DNA from 3 places in the Pantoea sp. GW821-FHT03E06 genome. Region 3 is predicted to be linked to each of the others. Evidence: predicted binding sites of a transcription regulator. Region 3 holds the regulator's gene; each other region holds the start of a gene.

Evidence for each region. The regulator LexA, encoded in region 3, represses DNA repair genes until DNA is damaged. The targets are predictions, from matches to a motif close to TNCTGTATGTACATACAGNA.
Region 1: the regulator LexA is predicted to act here: its motif matches at 1,973-1,992, upstream of umuD (translesion error-prone DNA polymerase V autoproteolytic subunit).
Region 2: the regulator LexA is predicted to act here: its motif matches at 2,845-2,864, upstream of AC07WB_RS06690 (DNA translocase FtsK 4TM domain-containing protein).

The regions. Positions count from the first base shown of each region.
Region 1 covers NZ_JBWKUG010000003.1:171,304-175,567, reverse strand. The annotation lists gene umuC (translesion error-prone DNA polymerase V subunit UmuC) at 164-1,435, opposite strand; gene umuD (translesion error-prone DNA polymerase V autoproteolytic subunit) at 1,444-1,893, opposite strand; gene AC07WB_RS23800 (metallophosphoesterase) at 2,049-2,918, shown strand; gene AC07WB_RS23795 (hypothetical protein) at 3,041-3,307, shown strand; gene AC07WB_RS23790 (nuclear transport factor 2 family protein) at 3,353-3,709, opposite strand; gene AC07WB_RS23785 (ASCH domain-containing protein) at 3,760-4,080, opposite strand.
Region 2 covers NZ_JBWKUG010000001.1:1,446,331-1,450,594, reverse strand. The annotation lists gene AC07WB_RS06690 (DNA translocase FtsK 4TM domain-containing protein) at 1-2,783, opposite strand, end outside; gene lrp (leucine-responsive transcriptional regulator Lrp) at 2,903-3,397, opposite strand; gene trxB (thioredoxin-disulfide reductase) at 3,917-4,264, shown strand, end outside.
Region 3 covers NZ_JBWKUG010000001.1:355,449-359,712, reverse strand. The annotation lists gene dinF (MATE family efflux transporter DinF) at 1-1,271, opposite strand, end outside; gene lexA (transcriptional repressor LexA) at 1,406-2,020, opposite strand; gene AC07WB_RS01625 (diacylglycerol kinase) at 2,126-2,494, opposite strand; gene plsB (glycerol-3-phosphate 1-O-acyltransferase PlsB) at 2,622-4,264, shown strand, end outside.

The sequences.
Region 1 (4,264 bases), on a different contig from region 3:
AGTAATATCATAACCTTGATGCATTGAACATCCCTCCGCGTAATAGGGTTCTTCAGGAGTGTGAATAATCTTTATTATTATCTGCCAGTACGGAGGTCCCCCTAACTGGCGAACAGATATTTACGCTTAATGGGCATCTCATCCTATAGCGTGCTATCAGGCTCTAATACACCCTGGCTACAGGGATCTCGTTCCAGTTGGTAGTCCAGGCGTTACTCAACAATTCACGTTTCATTTTCCACTCTGTATTAACCCCCTGACCAGCAAACCACACATTGCCAAGTCCGGACTGGTTGATACCATCTAGAACTTTCATGAGCTTTTCGCTGTTGGGCCAAGCTTGATTTTCATCGAACAGATTTAACTGGCTCACTCCATTTGGCGTAAAATCATCGAGCATGACGCCAGCCTTCATATACCTTTTTCCTTCAAGCCAGATTTGATCAAGAGACTTCATCACAACATCAATGATCTCTCTGGTATCTTGCGTAGGAAGCGAAAGCTTCATACCTGCAGTGTTGCCATAGTAGATCTCATTGTGTGCATGAGGTGACGTTTGAATGAACATGCTGACATGGCGACAGTATTGACGTTCACCGCGCAGTTTTTCTGCTGCACGTGTTGCGTACTGACAAAGTGCTTGCTGCATGGCAAACTTCATTGTGATGCGTTCACCGAAGCTACGACTACAAACGATTTGCTGCTTGGCTGGAGGAAGCTCTTCCAAGGGTATGCAGGATTCGCCGTTAAGCTCTCGCACAGTACGCTCCAGAACAACGCTAAAGTTGTCACGGATGAATCTTGGATGAGCGCGTGAGAGATGGAGCGCGGTTTCAATTCCCAGCAGGTTAAGTCTTTTAGCAATTCGCCTGCCAACCCCCCAAATCTCCTCGACAGGCTGATTTTCCAAAAGAGTCGTGGTGCGCTGCGGATTGCTGGGCGTTAGCGCCAGTACCCCGCGGAATTGTTTCCACTCTTTGCTTGCCCATTGAGCCGATTTAGCCAGTGTTTTTGTGGGTCCCATACCCACGCCAACGGTGAGTCCCGTAGTATCAAGTACGTGGCTACGCAGACGTCGGCCGAAATCTTCAAAGTTTTCGCACCCGTCTATGCCGGTTAGATCCAGAAACATTTCATCAATGCTGTATTGCTCAACCCTTGGTGTGATTTCTTCAAGAGCGGTCATTACACGCTGAGACATCGAGTGGTAAAGAGCGTAATTGCTGCTGAACACATGAATTTTCTCAGGATAATCCTGCGTTTTAATCTCGAACCAAGGGGCTCCCATTTTTACATATTTTTTAGCGGCAGCACTGCGCGCAATAACACACCCATCATTATTACTTAATACCACCACGGGTTTGCCGCGTAGGTCTGGGCGGAATAGGGCCTCGCAGCTAGCGTAGAATGAGTTTACGTCTGCCAGTCCAAACATGACCACGATTACCTCCTGCGCGCGCGAGTGCTATTGAAAAACCATGTCACGACGCCGAGAAGTTGTAATTCATCGGGATAAATAACGGAGTAGGCCGGGTTCATGGGCAACAGAGCGAGGCGAGGGTGTAGTTGCAAGCGTTTAACAGTAAATTCGCCGCCGACTTCTGCAATAACAATATCGCCATGGCTCGCTTCTTCAGCGCGATCAACAACCATGACGTCTCCATCAAACAGCCCCAACTCCTCCATACTGCTGCCACTAGCGCGAACGAAAAAGGTTGAAGCCCGTCGACGGATGCAGAGTTCGTTGAGATCCAGTTCTGACTCGACATAATCTTGAGCGGGGGAGGGGAATCCCGCGGAGCAGGCATCTCCATAGAAAGGAATTTTTAACGGCGGACAATACAGTGGCGCCCATAGAAGCGACAAACCATTATGGTACATGGCCGGTTTCATAAACCGACTCTCCAGAATAAATCCTTTGATTGATGTGCTAATCGTTGTGTGTAGTTCATAAAAAGTCCCTCCTAATTTATACTGTTTATGCATACAGTATTATGGAGTGGGAATTATCTGGCAAGAGGGGGGGGGTGACAGAGGGAGGATGCGACTTGCAAATTGCTGAACGTAGAGAATTTTTTTTTCTTAAAAAATCTCTTCTGAAAATAGAATGCAAGCTAGTGTCTGTGGCTAACCTTGAGGAATCCGTTCTCAATGTAGATAAACCAACCTGGGAAGCAAATATGCTGATCGCGCAGATTTCAGATATTCATGCCACGTCTGGCAATGACTCTCTTCATCGGCTTGACCGTGTATTGGCATGGTTAGCCCAACTGGGACCGGACTTGTTGGTCATTACCGGTGATTTGATCGATGACCAGTGGCTTGAGGGTTATGAGCGGATAGCTTCGCGTCTACGTCAGCAAACCTACCCTGCATTGCTTCTTCCAGGTAATTCTGACCATCGTGGCCAAATGCAATCAGTCTGGGGCTCTCAACAATGGGCGCCTGACTCGCCTGACGGTACACTCAACTTTAATTTTGACTTAGCCGGTCTGCATCTACTGGGTGTCGATTCGACGATTGAAAATGAAGATTATGGCTCTGTGCATGGTCAGCTTGAGTGGCTGGAAAAGCAGCTTAATGACGGCAGGCATTCCCCCTCTCTGCTGTTTATGCATCACCACGTTTTTACCTCGGATATACCGGGTCTGGATAAGACGATGTGTAGAGGCGTGGACAAGCTGACTGATATCATCTTTAGCGCACCTGGAAAGGTAATAGCTATTTCAACAGGGCACGTTCACCGACCCATTTCTAGTATGCTGGCAGATAACCCGGCATATGTTTGTGGTTCTATTTGTCCGGCGAATCCAGTCTGGTTTGGAGCAGAGAGTATTCCCTCAGCTGATGATCCCCCGGCACTGATGATTCATCGTTATGCCGGCAATGTCCTAACCAGTCATCATGTGTCCGTATAAATGCGTGGGAACAGAAGAGGGGAGGGGGATGATACTTATTTGACAGTTATCGCTTTTATCTTTAATCGGTTTGAACAGTTGCAGTACTTTATGTTTACAGCATTTAGCTTATGGAGGGACTTATGCCTCATTACTGCATTTATAAAAAGGATAAGCATACCCTGATAGTGAACAGAGCGGATGAAAGCAGAGCAACGTTGCTGATCAGTCGGGGTATGAAAAACAGTTTGAAGAAGTTACCGCATCCGGCAGCTGAAGCTGCACTGCAACGTTTTAGGGATATTTGCCAGGAAGACAAGACTATAGAGTCTGCATTCGCAACGGGTGGAGCGTTTGTAGCGCTAACGGTTGGCTTGAAGGCCGCGGTAGATTCATTGTTCCAGAAATAAAAGGCTCTCAAAAAGGGCTTATTGCTAATGCCTCAATAAGCAAACTTAAGTTGAACCTGCTTCTGGTGTGCCCTGGTGAAAAGCGAGCTGCCAGCCGTTTTCCTCGCAGAGTATCCAATAAGATGTGCGTAGAGACGCTCGACTACCATCGGATTGGGAAGTTCTGTAATGCAATATTACGCAGGCATCACCCAGGAAGATTAGCTGAAAATCAGCGCTACGAATATCCGGGGCATCTCTCTCGTGCTCGAGTGATGCGATGGTCTCGATTCGGTTAACCATCAAGCCTGAACGGGTGATTTCGTGAAATTGTGGATGCAATATTTGCTCAAGCCAGTTGCGATCGCTCCGCTTTTCGCCATGAAGGCTGCACTCCAGAATTTTTAGCTTTACTAGCAGCACGGGTAATATCCTCGACCTTAAGAGCATTAGATTTTGCCCGCGTTTCGGTGTCATTCGTTAGCCGACTCAAGGTGATGTATTACATCTACCTCAGAATCTAGCTCAATATCAGGATAGTGTTCACGCATCCCTGCCAGCAGTACCTTATCAGGCCACACATCTCGCTTATCCAGATAACCGGCAACAGCAGACAACGGCATCCTTTTGACTTTGGTCACCATCACTCGTGCTGTGTCAGATGTATCTGATGCATTCACATAGATCATCGCACCAGGAACTATCTCCTGTTCACGCAAACGGATGGTATGCGTTTTTGTGCCTGTACGAACTTCGGAAAGCAGCCGCGGGACAATTTTAAGGCTTTGAACCATGTTATCTCCTGCAAAGCAGTAGTGTGCTTACTCAACTCTGCTTTGCGATAAAGTGATTTTCATAGGGAGTGCCTATCGGCGCAATAGTTAGCATGATCACAATACCAGCATTTATTGTTAATTATGAAATGATAACTATAGGTATTATTATTCCATCGAAAGCGAACGAGCTTTCAACCATACA
Region 2 (4,264 bases), 1.1 Mb from region 3:
ACGGCCATCATCAGATCGGCAAATTCATCGACCAACACCACAATGTACGGCAGTTTTTCCAGTACCGGTGGCGTGGTATCCATACTATCGCCCGGCTTCCAGAATGGATCGGGGATTGGTCGGCCCATCGCTGCAGCTTGCTCAATCTTTTCGTTGTAACCCGCAAGGTTACGCACGCCCAATGCTGACATCAGCTTATAGCGACGCTCCATCTCACCCACACTCCAGCGCAGCGCATTCGCCGCATCTTTCATATCGGTAACGACTTCGGTCAGCAGATGCGGAATGCCTTCATAGACTGACAACTCCAGCATTTTGGGGTCGATCATGATAAAGCGCACCTCTTCCGGGGTAGCTTTATACAACATACTGATGATCATGGTGTTAACGCCCACTGATTTACCGGAACCGGTAGTACCAGCAACCAGTAAGTGAGGCATTTTCGCCAAATCAGCCACGACCGGCTGGCCAGCGATGTCTTTACCCAACACCACCGCAAGCGGAGAAGGATTTTCACGGAACTTAGGGCAATCCAGCACTTCGCGCAGATAAACGGTTTGACGATGTTTATTAGGTAACTCAAGCCCAACGTAAGGTTTACCGGGGATCACTTCCACTACGCGTACTGCGACGGCAGAGAGTGAGCGGGCCAGGTCTCGCGACAGATTTGAGATGCGTGAAGCCTTAACGCCCGGCGCCAAATCGAGTTCGAAACGGGTAATAACTGGGCCCGGTGAAATACCAACGACTTCGGCCTTCACACGATAATCGGCCAGTCGCGCTTCAACCAAACGCGCCGTTTGCTCGAGCGCAAACATATCAACGGGTTCTTCCTCTGATGGCGGCGGCGTGAGCAAATCCAATGTTGGCAGCGGCGTAGACGGTCTTTCCAGCGGCTGCTCATGGCGAACCAGGAACGGGTGGAACAAACTGTCCTGAACCGGCGCGGCAGGTTTTACGGGGGCCGCCGGCGCAGAATACGCTTCCTGCTCGGGCGAAGACCAGGGGCTGCTTTCTTCACTCAATGAAGGCATCGGTTTAGGTTGTGACGGCTCAGGTTGCTGCCAATGCGCTGGCTCTTCAGCCTCTGGAGCTGCAGAAAGCGTGAACAGCGGCTCGCTTGGGCTATCATCAACCAAATCTTTCATTGGTGAGAAATCAAAGGCAGAAGACGTATCCAGATTAAAGACTGGAGTCTCCTTTTCCGCAGGTTCGTTATAGCGTTGCTGCTGCTGATCGGCAAACTGACGAGCAAGTTGCGCTTGCTGCAACGCATCTTCATCTTCGGGCTCAGCCACATTCTGCCAGCTTTCACCATAACGATTCTGCTGCTGAGACTGGAAGGCCTCACGCAATTGCGCTTCCTGTAACGCAACATCATCCTCATGCGACGTCGCGCTATAGCTGGCCGTCACCTCAGGCTGCTGCTGTTCAGCTTCTTTTGCCTGCTCTTCCGCCATACGTTGTGAAGGCAGCTTAATACCATACGACGCCAATTCACGACGCGTTGGTAATTTGACTTTGTTCGGACGCGGCAATTCTGGGCCAATGCCCTGCTTCACTTGCGGGTTGTAATCACGCTCGGGCACGATATCAAATGCTGGCGAGTAGGCCGAAGTTGATGACGCCGTTTTTATCGCCCCCGCGGCCAATGATGCGGCAGCGGCGGTATTTAATGGCGCTGAAGACGGGGCTGCATCCTGCCAGTTGCCCATGCTTGGGCCTTCGTCATCCTCGGCAGGCGAATAGGGTGAAGGCACCGGTTCATTTGGCACTTCGAAGCGATAACGCGGTGTCGAGGATTGCACGACCGGTTCCGGTGTCGCAGTAACGGGCTCGGGAGCAAAAGTCGACGCTGGCACGGGTTCAACAGAACGTGGTACAGGTGCAGGTTCTACGGACGCGCTGTTCCCTGGCTGCGCGGCTGCTGGCGCTTGTTGTGCGGCTTGCGTGGTGACAGCAATCGCAGCGGCAGTTGCGGCACTGGCTTTGGCCAGCAGCGGATCATCACCTAACGCTTCTGTGACGGGTTCGCTAATTTTGCGGGGTTTCGCCAACAATACATCATCGTCTGCGCTTTCAAACTGAGCTGCAGGCAATGAAACCGGCACATCATCAGACTGCTCCTCGTCGTCATACTCCTCTTCCTGCCACGGTTCTTCATGTCGTGAGCGATTACTGGCAAACGTCAGAACGCCCATCACGACACCGCCGATTCTTTCAGCGATAGTCAGCCAGGACCAACCGGTATACAGCGTGATGCCTGCCGCCCATACACACAGCAGCGTCAGCGTGCCGCCCGCTGAACTAAACCAAGGTGCCATGGCATTGCTTACCAGGCTGCCAATAACGCCGCCTGAGGTAAAATACCAGATGTCATCGACGTTCAGCGCAGCAAGACCGCAAGTCGTCACGACTAATGCCAGCACACCAATCAGGCGCAGACCAACGGCAAAGTAGTCGATGTAATCCTGGCGGTCACGCTGACGGAAAGTGATCCAACAAAGACCAATAATGACCGGAGGAATGGCGTAGGCCATCACGCCGAAAATGAATAACAGCGTATCTGCCAGCCATGCGCCGACGCTGCCACCCAGATTATGGATGGGCTCGTGCCATGCGGTTTGTGACCAGCTTGGATCTGAAGGGTTAAAACTAACCAGCGACACCATCAAATAGATGGCGAACAAGGCCACAAGAATGAGCAACGCTTCCAGCAGACGACGTCCACTGCTCAGCGGTTGTAACGAAACATCTTTATCTTCTGTATATTCCTGGCTCAAGAGAACTCTCCAGGTGCCTGTAAATTAAGAAGGCAACAACGTCGGGCATGCCCGACGCTGGTCCTGTATGAATTCACAGGAGTGTACCGAAATCCTGCAAGCTTTGCACCTGCCCTGCACTACCGGGTTTTGATCACCAGACGATTGCTCTGTTTGACCTCTTCCATCACCACGTAGGTACGGGTGTCGTTTACGCCCGGCAGGCGTAGCAAGGTTTCACCCAGCAGCTTACGATAGGCGGACATATCAGGTACGCGCGTTTTCAGCAGGTAGTCAAAGTCACCTGAAACCAGGTGACACTCTTGAGTTTCCTCAAGTTTTTGCACTGCGGCGTTAAATTGTTCAAACACATCAGGCGCGCCACGATTCAGAGTAATCTCAACGAATACCAGCAGTGAAGCGTCCAGATAATGTGGGTTGAGCTGAGCGGTGTAACCCAGAATGAAGCCCTGACGCTCCAGGCGACGCACGCGCTCAAGACAAGGTGTCGGCGATAATCCAACCCGTTTCGATAGCTCGACATTGGAAATACGACCGTCTTTCTGCAGCTCATTCAGAATATTTCTGTCGATACGATCTAAATCTTTTCCGGGGCGTTTCTTATTGTCTACCATTATTATTGTCTCTCTTAATTCCTTCCCTTTACCTGCCACACCCTGAAAACGCTCATTGTTCAGGGCCTTACTGAAGTGAAGACATTAAGCCTGTGCAGTGATGCATCCATCCGTATGACGCATGTTGTCTGTCCACACCATGCGTCATTACCAATGTCAGGCTGAGTTTATTCGGCTAAAAAGCCCAAAACAGAAAGGAAATTCTGTTTCGAATCGCTAAATATTCTCTGCTTCTCCCAATGTTTTCGCAAAAGCGCAGGCGATTGTCAAAGTAAAACATCCAAATTCAGTACAAGATGCCAGATAGAGATCTGGGTTGCTGTTTTTAAATGAGAATTTTTATGCTGCTGCACCACTAATTGCCGAGCATTGCCCCCTTTTAGCGCAACGCGCGTGCAGAATCTCCGCTCATCGTCTACGCCATTTGCAGTGATTGTTAACAAAATTGCTGAAACCTTTTTTTGCAGCGTTAATTTCCCTACAATCAAAAACTATGTTGTCAAAAATATTGAGGAACGTATGAGTACGGCCAAACACAGTAAGCTGCTCATTCTGGGCTCCGGTCCTGCCGGTTATACCGCTGCGGTTTATGCAGCGCGCGCTAATCTGAACCCGGTTTTAATTACCGGACTGGAAAAAGGCGGCCAGCTCACTACCACTACCGACGTAGAAAACTGGCCGGGCGATCCCAACGACCTGACGGGGCCAGCGCTGATGGAACGCATGCAAGAGCATGCCGAAAAGTTCAACACCGAGATCATTTTTGACCATATTCATACCGTTGATCTACAGAACCGCCCGTTCCGTCTGGTGGGAGATAGCGGAGAATACACAGCGGACGCGTTGATCATTGCGACAGGCGCATCA
Region 3 (4,264 bases):
AGCGTCACACCTCGTAGCGCCAGGAATACCGTTATCGCCAGCCATAAACCGTGGTTACCAAGCCAGGGCAATGTTAGCAGCGTCAGGCCATAACCCATGGCGGCTATCATCATGCTGTTACGCATCTCACGACCACGCGTCGCACCAATAAACATGCCATCCAGCAGATAACACCAGACGCCTATCAACGGCAATATCACCTGCCAGATGAGATATCTGTCGGCCATTTCACGCAACGCTTCCAGTGATGTCAGCATGGCCACAATCTGCGGCCCCGTGAACGCATAAATCAGGGCAAATATTGCGGCGACAAAACAGGCCTGACGGCAGGCCGCGTGCCAGATAAGTATTAATCGACTGCGATCTTTCGCGCCTACCGCTTCACCCGAGCAGGCTTCAACCGCATAAGCAAAGCCATCTAGCGCGTAGGCGGTAAAAGTGAGGAACATCAGCAATACGGCATTAACCGCCACCACATCAGGACCAATGCGCGCCCCCAGAATGGTCAGGGATGCAAAGCAGATTTGAAGCATTAAGGAGCGCAGCATGATGTCGCGATTAAGACGGAACAGCCGCGCGGCATCGCCACGCCAGCTGCTTTTTAGTAGAGCGAAATAAATACCGCGCAGTTTGAGTACGCGCGCCACCATCCACAAACCTACTCCCAGCGTGACATATTCAGCCAGCGCCGTTGCCGCCGCTGCACCGGCCACTCCCCAATGCAGCTGAAGGACAAATAAAAGGTCGAGCAGGATATTCACCAGATTCCCGACGATAAGCAATACCATCGGCGCACGCGCATATTGCACGCCTAACAGCCAACCAAGAATAACCAGATTAGCCAAGGTGGCGGGCGCGCTAAGCCAGCGAATCTCAATGAAAATTTTGGCCTGCTGCTGCACTTCTGGGCTGCCGCCCATTAATGCGGCTGCCAAACTGCTTACCGGCGTTCGCAGCACCATAAATAGCAAACCAAAAACCAAAGCAATCAACAGCGGTTGGGTCAGGGCGCGTGCCAGCGCCGTTTTGTCATTGGCACCAAACGCCTGCGCGGTAAGGCCAGTGGTACTCATGCGCAGAAACAGCAGGAGCATAAAGATAAAACTGGTTGCCGTGGTACCCACGGCGACGCCCCCAAGATAAATCGGGCTATCGAGATGACCAATAACGGCAGTATCCACCACGCCCAACAATGGAACGGTGATGTTAGAGAGGATCATCGGCAGCGCCAGCCGCCAAAGTGCTTTATCTGAAGGGGAAAACAGCTGCATCAGCCCATTCCGTTATTTGCGGTAACCAGCGTGATTGCGCCCGACAGTGCCGCAGAAAATGTCAAAAAGAAGAAACTAGCAGACTGCGGCCAGCGCAGCATACGCCGCCGCAGTAGGAGGGAATCAGGAACGAATCAGAGCCATTCGCCGTTACGCACGATCCCAACGGCCAGACCTTCAACGGTCAATGATTGCTCGCGGGTATCTACCACAATCGGTTGGAAATCGTTATTTTCCGGCAGAAGATGGACAATCGCGCCCTGCTTTTTCCAGCGTTTGACCGTGACTTCGTCATCAATGCGCGCTACGACAACCTGTCCGTTACGCACTTCCTGCGTTTTATGCACCGCCAGCAAGTCACCATCCATAATACCGATGTCTTTCATCGACATACCGCTCACACGCAGCAGGAAATCCGCGCTGGGTTTGAACAGGTTTGCATCCACCTGATAGTGCGCTTCAATATGCTCCTGTGCCAGCAGCGGCTCGCCCGCAGCGACACGACCAATTAATGGCAAGCCTTCGCTCGGCTCTTCTTCCATTAATAAGCGAATCCCGCGCGATGCGCCGGAAACAATTTCAATTACGCCTTTACGCGCCAGCGCTTTCAGATGCTCTTCAGCAGCATTGGGCGAGCGAAATCCCAGTTGCGCAGCAATTTCCGCACGCGTTGGCGGCATGCCCGTCTGGTTAATATGGTCGCGAATCAGGTCATAGACCTGTTGCTGCCGTGCAGTTAACGCTTTCATCCCGCCCCCTGGTTGTTTATACAGTCGCTGTGAGTATATACAGGTATTGGCGAAATGAAAACCGTAACAGAGGGAAAAATCAGCGGTTTGATGAATCTGGAATGGCTATCTCAAATGCGTCCAGAGCAGCACGATCCAAACAAAAAGAGCCAGTAAGATAGTCAGCAATACCGCAGCCGAGCCCATATCTTTGGCGCGCCCTGATAAGGGATGTTGCTCCTGGCCAATGCGGTCAACGACGGATTCAATGGCACTATTAAGGATTTCGACAATGACAATCAGTACCACGGAGCCAATCATCAGCACGCGGGAAATGGCGTCTACATCCAGCCAACATGCCACGATAATCGCCACCAGCGCGGCTATCGCTTCCTGGCGGAATGCCGCCTCGTGCTGCCATGCGGCACGCAGCCCCTGCCAGGAATAACCGGCTGCTTTCACTATTCTTACAATACCGGTGACGTTATTTGCCATGTTTATGGAACCCTTGATCTATTTTGACGTCAATGTGTGGGCAGTATGAGGTGGCAGAGCCACAGATCTTCGCTGCACTTTCTGGTATGCTTGCCGCGCTTTGCTAACAAGAGGCTTTAAGTTGTCTATGTCAGGTTGGCGTAAACTCTATTACAAATTATTGAATTTACCACTCTCTATTTTGGTAAAAAGTAAGGTCATTCCGACCGATCCTATCTCTGAACACGGAATCGATCCGACACGTCCAGTGATGTATGTTTTGCCTTATGATTCAAAGGCTGACTTGCTCACACTTCGTGCACAATGTCTGAAACACGATTTGCCCGATCCGCTGGCTCCGCTAGAGATCGATGGCACCTTGCTGCCGCGCCACGTGTTTATTCACGATGGCCCACGCGTTATTCCCTATTTCGTGGCCAATCCCGAATCGGTAAAGCTGTTCCACGATTATCTGGATTTACACCGCAGCAACCCGCAGCTCGATGTACAAATGTTGCCGGTCGCGGTGATGTTTGGCCGCGCGCCGGGACGTGAAACATCAGGTGAATCCACACCGCATCTGCGCGTTCTGAATGGCGTACAGAAATTCTTCGCCATTTTGTGGCACGGTCGCGATAGCTTTGTCCGCTTCTCGCAAACCGTTTCGTTACGTCAGATGGCGACCGAACACGGCACTGATAAGTCGATTGCACAGAAGCTGGCGCGTGTCGCGCGCATTCATTTTGCTCGCCAGCGTCTGGCCGCTGTGGGTCCACGTCTGCCTGCACGCCAGGATCTCTTCAACAAGCTATTGCAATCCAAGGCGATTGAAAAAGCGGTGGAAGATGAGGCGCGCAGCAAAAAGATCTCACATGAGAAAGCCCAGCAGAACGCCATCGAAATGATGGAAGAAGTGGCGGCAAACTTCTCCTACGAAGCGATTAAAGTGACTGACCGCGTGATGGGCTGGCTGTGGAGCCGGCTGTATCAAGGCATCAACGTTCACGGTGGCGAGCGCGTACGTCAGCTGGCACAGGATGGACATGAGATTGTTTATGTGCCCTGCCACCGCAGCCATATGGACTATTTGTTGCTTTCCTACGTGCTATATCATCAAGGCCTGGTGCCGCCGCACATTGCTGCAGGTATCAACCTGAACTTTTGGCCTGCGGGCCCGATTTTCCGTCGTCTTGGCGCGTTCTTTATTCGTCGTACCTTCAAGGGCAATAAACTTTATTCCACCGTGTTCCGTGAATATCTCGGCGAACTGTTTAGCCGTGGTTACTCGGTGGAATATTTTGTGGAAGGCGGCCGCTCGCGTACCGGTAGATTGTTGGATCCGAAAACCGGCACGCTATCAATGACGCTGCAAGCCATGCTGCGCGGCGGCAGCCGTCCCATCACTTTCGTGCCAATTTATATTGGTTATGAGCACGTGATGGAAGTGGGCACTTACGCGAAAGAACTGCGCGGCGCGGCCAAAGAGAAAGAGAGTTTCCTGCAGATGGTGCGCGGCTTACGTAAGCTGCGCAATCTTGGTCAGGGCTACGTCAACTTTGGCGAACCGCTGCCCTTGATGAACTATCTGAACAAAAACGTGCCGGAATGGCGTGATGCGATCGATCCTATCGAACCCCAACGTCCAGCCTGGATGACGCCAGCCGTAAATGACATTGCGGCGAAGCTGATGGTGCGCATCAACGAAGCCGGTGCCGCGAATGCCATGAACCTGTGCGTCACCGCGCTACTGGCCTCACGTCAGCGTTCACTCACTCGCGAACAGTTGATTGA